2 regions of the Planomonospora antibiotica genome follow, and region 2 is predicted to be linked to the other one. Evidence: riboswitches for the same ligand, from Rfam matches in the RefSeq annotation. Region 2 holds a riboswitch; the other holds the start of a gene.

Region 1 (3,401 bases), on a different contig from region 2:
AAGAACCGGTTCACCCCGAGCACGCAGAGCGCGGCGGCGTAGAAGACGGCGTCGGGGGCGCCGCCGGCCAGCAGTGCCGCGGTGGCCACCAGCAGCACGCCCCGGACCAGCGGCGCGACGACCAGGATCCGCTGCCGGGACCAGCGGTCGATGAACACGCCGACGAAGGGCCCCAGGATGGAGTACGGCAGGAACAGCACGGCCAGGCCGACGGCGATCTGGACGGCGCTGGTGCTGGTCTCCGGGCTGAAGAACGCGAATCCGGTCACCGCGAACTGGAAGATCCCGTCGGAGAACTGGGAGACCAGGCGGGTGCCGTACAGCCGCCGGAAGTCCCGACCTTCCAGGACGACGCGGAGATCGGAGAGGAATGACACGGGCTCAGCCTACGTGCGGGACGGGCGCGGGGGATCGGGGATGCCCCTGAGACCACCGAACGGCAACCATGTGACATATATGGACTTTTCGCGCGTGTTGCCGAGTGGGCGTGATGAGCAGACATGATCACGTACTCTCGATCCGTGACACCTGATGAACACGTCGTGCTCGTCGACATCGACGGGAACGCGGTCGGTACGGCGCCGAAGGCGGCGGTGCACGGCCCCGACACCCCCCTCCACCTCGCCTTCTCCAGCTACGTGTTCGACGGGAGCGGCAGGGTGCTCCTCACCCGGCGGGCGTCGCACAAGATCACCTGGCCGGACGTGTGGACCAACAGCTGCTGCGGCCACCCCCTGCCGGGCGAGTCGACGCACGACGCGGTGGTCCGGCGGCTGGACTACGAGCTCGGGCTCACGGTCGTCGCGGCGGACCTGCTGCTGCCGCGCTTCTCCTACCGGGCCGTCATGGACAACGGCGTCGTCGAGCGCGAGCTCTGCCCGGTCTACCGGGTCGTCGTCGACACCGGGGCCGACACCGCGGCCGCGCCGAACCCCGACGAGGTCGGGGAGGTGCGGTGGACGCCGTGGCAGGAGTTCGCCCGGGGGGTGCTCGACGGGAGCCTGGCGATCTCCCCGTGGTGCCGGGAGCAGGTGCCCCACCTCGACGGGCTCGGCGCCGACCCCCTGCGCTGGCCCGTCGCCGATCCCGCCGCCCTCCCGCCTGCGGCGCGCTGACTCCGTGAACGGTGGCGGGAATCTCCGGGAGACCGCCGCCGTTGTCGCCGACGCGGCCCCGCTTCCGGGAACCGCCCGGACGAGACGCGCCGTACCCGGCCTGCAAAGACGACGCTCCTGCATCGGAGGGAGCCGTCATGGCCTGGATCATGATCATCGTCGCCGGCCTGTTCGAGGTCGCCATGGCCTATTCGCTCAAGCTCAGTGACGGGTTCTCCGCACCGCTGCCGAGCATCGGCTTCGCCGTCTCGGCCGTCCTCAGCTTCGGACTCCTCGCGCTCGCCCTCAAGAGCCTCGACGTCGGCACGGCCTACGCCGTCTGGACGGGCATCGGTGCCGTCGGCACCGCCACGCTGGGCATGATCGCGCTGGGCGAGGACGTGTCCCTCATCAAGATCGCCTCGATCGCCCTCATCCTCTGCGGCGTCGTCGGCCTCAACCTGGCGGGCGGCGGCCACTGACCCCGTCCGAAGCACCGGGCCCCACCTGCCCGCCGAACCATGCGGACCATCCGGCGAACCCCGTCAGTAGAGGTCGGCCAGTGTCACCAGGACGACGTCGCCGCGACGCCGGGCCTCGGCCTCCAGGTCGGCGGTGAAGCCGTTCCTGGCGAAGATCACCAGCTTGGCGTCCTCCGCCGGAACGCGCTTGGCGGTGATGACCGCCCGGAGGTGCTCCAGCCGGTGCAGGTCGGCGCTGCCGCGGGGCTCTGCGGTGTACTTCGCCTCGCCCAGCACACTCACCGCCGGACTCTTCGACCGGGCCTGCTCTCCCGGACCCAGCATGATCACATCGATCTGGTGGCTCTTCCGGCACTCAGGGCACGAGATCGTCGTCTCCCCGACCTCACCGCCGCCGTCCAGGCCGAGCCGCTCCAGGCCGTAGACCCGGGTCCAGCGGCGGCAGACCTCCACGAAAGCCGGTCCGAGGATCTTGGACTGGACCGTGTCCCGTGCGGCGGTCCAGACCGCCTCCGCGTTTCCCAGTTCGGCGTCGTGGACGCGCGGCTGCACCACCAGGTGGTGGAACCGGAGCAGGGGGTCGCTCAGGTGGTAGGAGATCTTGCGCTGGTAGAGCACGTCCTCCTCCTTGGCGATGATGCGCGACTCCAGCAGGACGCGCAGCGGGTGTTCCAGCGCGGTCGCGGGCCGCTCCATCCGGGCGCCGATCTTCGTCGGCGTGGTGTGGCCCTGGGCGATGTGCTGGAGTACGGTCTGGTAGAGGGAGCGGTCGACCATCCGGGGGTCCTCCCGCAGCACGTAGGAGGGCTCGTCGTAGAGGGTGCCGTCCGGGGTCACGACCTCGTCCATCACCCATCTCTCCACGTCGGCGGGGGACGACAGCGGCTGCCGCCCCGCGACGCCGCGCCGGTAGCCGGGCGTGCCTCCGACGAAGGCGTAGAGGTGGAAGGCGGCCTCGGGGTCGGAGACGCGCCAGTACTTCGCGGTCAGCCGGTAGTCGAACGGGAACATCCGGATGTTGTAACTGGAGCGGCCGAACAGCGGGCGGTTGCCCGAGAGCAGGTCGTACATCACGGAGAACGTCGAGCCGCAGAGGATGAGGCGTACGGCCGGCGCGGTCTCGTCCTGGTGCTCACGGAAAGCGGACCGGTCGTACAGCTTCTGGACGACGCCCGAGAGCATGGGCGCGCCCGCCAGCAGGAAGGGATACTCGTCCAGGACGAGGAGCTGGGGGCGGCCGGTGGCGAGGGCGCGGGTGCGAAGCTCCGCCAGGCACTCCTCCAGCGCGGGTTCCCAGTCCCGGTAGACGGTGGACTCGATCCTCGACGCCGGCCAGCCCGCCCATTCCCCCAGCGTCGTCCTGAACCGTTCGAGGGCGAGCAGCCGGTCGTCGTCGGGCAGGGCCATGTGGTACAGGCCCTGGAAGGCCTCGGAGAGGTGGGAGAGCACGAAGCTCTTGCCCTGGCGGCGCCTGCCGTACATGACGCTGAGGTGCAGCCCGGGATACGGGCCCATGAACCTGTCCAGCAGGCTCCACTCGAAGTCCCGCGCGAAGATCGCGGACGGTTTCTCCACGTCTGGCTCATAGCCCATAGTCCAGTTATATTAACCAGGGTAGGGGCTAGAAAGATCGTTCTTTGGAAAAGGAGGAGCCCTCCGTCCCGGGAGGGGCGGAGGGCTCTCAGGGCGGGGAGGTCAGCGCTCGACCTCGCCGCGGATGAACTTCTCGACGTACTCGTGGGCCTCCTCGTCGGAGTACTGCTCCGGCGGGGACTTCATGAAGTAGGAGGAGGCGGAGAGGATCGGGCCGGCGATGCCCCGGTCC
Region 2 (3,401 bases):
CCCGCCGCTACTGGGCCACGGAGTTCACCACGGACTGGTTCGCCGGCTCACCGATGACCTGGGACAACCACGGCGTGCTGATCAGCGACCCGGAGCAGGTCGTGCTGGAGGCCGAGCCCTACAGCCGGCTCTCCTACACCTGGCACGCCATCACCCCGGAGCTCGCCGAGCGCTTCGGCTGGGACGGGGAACTGCTCGTCCGGCTGTCCGGCGAGGCCCGCTCGAAGGTCACCTTCACGATCGAGGAGGCCGCGCAGGTCGTGAAGCTCACCGTCGTGCACGACGGCTTCGAGCCCGGATCGGGCCTGGCCGAGATGGTCGGCCACGGCTGGCCGAACGTGGTGGCGAGCCTGAAGACGCTGCTGGAGACCGGCGAACCGCTGCCGGCCGATGCGTGACCTCCCCTGCCGGGGCCCGGCGGCGTGACGAGGTGCCGCCGGACGGGCCCGCGGGCGTCGCGGCCGGGGACGACGGCGCACCGGGCAGGAGGTCCGACGCGCCCGTGCCGCTCACGGGTTCGGCCAGAGGATGCCGCTCACGGGTTGGGCCAGGGGATGCCGCTCACGGGTTGGGCCAGAGGACGAAGAGGGGGCAGGCGCGCCGGCCGGGCCGGTCGCCGATCTCCTCGATCGCCGCACGGATCTCGCGCAGGTGCCCGGTGGTCATCTGCAGCGGGGGCTCGTCGGGCTGGTAGGTGGTGCGGATCGGGTAGTCCACGCCCGGCTGCCCGGTCATCTCGATGTGGCAGCCGAGCACGTGGGTGACCGGCCGGCGGTCGGAGAAGTCGATCAGGCGGTCGATGGTCCCGGCGAAGGCCGGCCAGTCCTGGATGTAGAGACGGCCCGGGTAGACCGTGTCGCCGGTGAGCAGGAACCCGGTCCACCGGTCGTAGAACGTGACCGCCGCTTCGTGGTGGCCCGGGGTGGCCAGGCACTCCAGCACGCGGCCGCCCAGATCGACCCGGGCCACGGCGTCGGGATCCTCGCCGAACCCGAAGTACTCCCAGGCGGTGACCAGGTCCGCGCCGACCACCGTGGTGTCGGGGCGGTCGGCGAACTGGGCGTCGCCGGCGACGTGGTCGCCGTGCGGGTGGGTGTGCAGCACCAGCAGGTGGTACTCCTCCCGGGGGTGGCGGGCGAGCCAGCCGGTGACGAGTTCGTCGACCACCCGGCGCAGGGGGAAGAACTCGGCGGAGGCCGTGGCGCCGGTGTCGATCAGCACCGCCCGTGCGTTCCCGAACAGCAGGAACAGGAACGGCGCCTCGTAGTCGATCGCCATGTTCTGCCGCAGGATGAACGTGTGCTCGTCGTACGCGTGGACCTGGATGTCCGGATCGGTGTTGTGCTTGGCCGACGGCGAGCCGTGGATCCACCGGACGTCCAGCGTACGGGGCCGCGGAGTCACCGCGGTGAAATCGATCAGGGGTGTGCCTGCGTCCATGACGCCTCCTTCGAGTGCGTCGTCCTGCCAGGCCGGGTACGGTGCGCGTCTCGTCCGGGGCAAGCGCTTACGGGCTTCGACGGCGACGGTACCACGGCGACGATCAGGGCCGGCGACCGGAATCCGACGGCCCGGTGCGGCGGGTGCCGAAGCGGTACAGGCGAGCCGGTCTGTCGTTCCCGGGGTGGGAGAGCCGTACCGGGTCCAGGCCGAGGGCGAACGACCGGGCCAGATCGTCGAGACGGTAGTGGACCTGACCGGTCCGGCCGGAGCCGACCACCGAGGCGAACCCGGCCTCGATGAGGATGTCGAGGTGGTCGCCGGCGACGGTGTGGTCGAGACCGCAGACAGCGGCGACGGTACCCACCGAGAACTCGACCGGCCCCAGCTTGGCCAGCGCGGACAGCGCCCGCCGGGCCTCCTCCCCGAGCCGGCCGTGGCTCTGCTCCAGGCCGTTCCGCACGGCCAGGTCCCCGATGCTCAACTCGCTCAGCCGGCGGCGCTCGTCACGCAGCAGGACGACCAGCTTGGCAAGCGGCCAGTGGGGGCGGGCGGCCAGCCGGGCACCGCAGATGCGTACCGCCAGGGGCAGTCCGCCGCACAGGTGGACCAGCTCGACCGCGGCATCGGGCTCGGCGGCCACCCGCTCGTGACCGGCGATGCTCGCCAGCAGCTGGACGGCGTGGTCCTCGCGGAGCCGGTCGAGGTCCACGGTCTTCGCGCCGCCGACGGCCCCCAGCCGGTGCCGGCTGGTGATGAGCACCGAGCACGGGGAGGAGCCCGGCAGCAGTGGTCTCACCTGGGTCTCCCGGGCGGCGTCGTCCAGGACCACCAGGAGGCGGCGGCCGCTGACCAGGCTGCGGTAGAGGGCCGTGCGTTCGGCCAGGTCGTCCGGGACGTCGTGCTTGCCGACCCCGAGTGCCCGCAGGAACCGTCCGAGCACGCGGGCGGGGGATTCGGGGACGGCGGTGGTGCCTCGCAGATCGGCGTAGAGCTGGCCGTCGGAGTAGGCCGGCATCAGCCGGTGGGCGACGTGCACGGCCAGGGTGGTCTTGCCGACTCCGGCGGGGCCGGTGATGCTCGCGACCAGCGTGGCCGGTCGCTCCGGGGCGTTCAGCAGGCCGCCGAGATGGTCCAGGAGCGTGGCGGTCGCCTTCTCCCGCCCCGCGAAGTCGGCGATGTCGGCCGGGATCTGGTGGGGGACGAGCCGGTGCCTCCACCCCTTGCCGGAGGCCGGATCGGCCGAGGGGGGCTGCGGGGGGTCCTGGGCCAGCACGGTGAAGTAGGCGCGCTGCGCTTCCGCGCTGGGGGCGACGCCCAGTTCGTCGGCCAGCCGCGACCTCAGCCGCTCGTACTCCATGAGCGCCTCGGCGGGCCGGCCGCAGGCGGCGTAGAGCTCGATCAGGCGCGCGTGCAGCGGCTCGTCGAACGGCCGGGACCAGGCCAGGGCGCGGGTCCTGGACAGCAGCAGGTCGGGGGTCTGCAGGGAGATGGCGAGCGCGGCCAGCCTCTGGAGGCACCTGGCGTGGTCGTCGTCCAGCGTCTGTACCGCCGGATCCTCCCGTATCTCCTCGGGGGCGCCGTCCAGGACGGGTCCGCGCCACTCTTCGAGCGCGTTCATCAGGACGGCCATGCGCTGGTGGGGGTCGAGCCCGGCGGCATCGGAATCGGCGGCCAGGGCGGCGCGGAACCGGGCGGCGTCGACGTAGTGGTCCGGCAGACGCAGCCGGTAGCCGCCGTCGGCGTGGTCGATGGACGCCACCCCGCGGGCTTCGTCGTGCAGCCAGGAACGCAACCGGGATACGGCGGTGCGCAGGGCGATCGTGCTGCTGGCGCCGGGGCCCCACACCTGCCCCAGCAGCCGTCCTTCGGCGACGGCCTCGCCGTTGTGCAGGAGGAGGACGGCCAGGAGCATACGGGGGTGACGGGCGGGCAGTGCCACCGTCACCCCGTCGAGGGTG

What was found. A riboswitch is a leader RNA that binds a small molecule or an ion and turns the genes downstream of it on or off. The one in region 2 is predicted to bind guanidine.
Region 1: linked by a shared signal. The riboswitch ahead of IEZ06_RS22980 (DMT family transporter) and the one ahead of IEZ06_RS26025 (MBL fold metallo-hydrolase) in region 2 are both predicted to bind guanidine.

The regions. Positions count from the first base shown of each region.
Region 1 covers NZ_BMQE01000027.1:42,225-45,625, forward strand. The annotation lists gene IEZ06_RS22970 (MFS transporter) at 1-377, opposite strand, end outside; gene idi (isopentenyl-diphosphate Delta-isomerase) at 522-1,115, shown strand; guanidine-III (ykkC-III) riboswitch at 1,171-1,233, shown strand; gene IEZ06_RS22980 (DMT family transporter) at 1,253-1,576, shown strand; gene IEZ06_RS22985 (AAA family ATPase) at 1,640-3,169, opposite strand; gene IEZ06_RS22990 (inositol-3-phosphate synthase) at 3,272-3,401, opposite strand, start outside.
Region 2 covers NZ_BMQE01000035.1:30,162-33,562, forward strand. The annotation lists gene IEZ06_RS26020 (ArsR/SmtB family transcription factor) at 1-398, shown strand, start outside; gene IEZ06_RS26025 (MBL fold metallo-hydrolase) at 562-1,440, opposite strand; guanidine-III (ykkC-III) riboswitch at 1,454-1,521, opposite strand; gene IEZ06_RS26030 (AfsR/SARP family transcriptional regulator) at 1,544-3,401, opposite strand, start outside.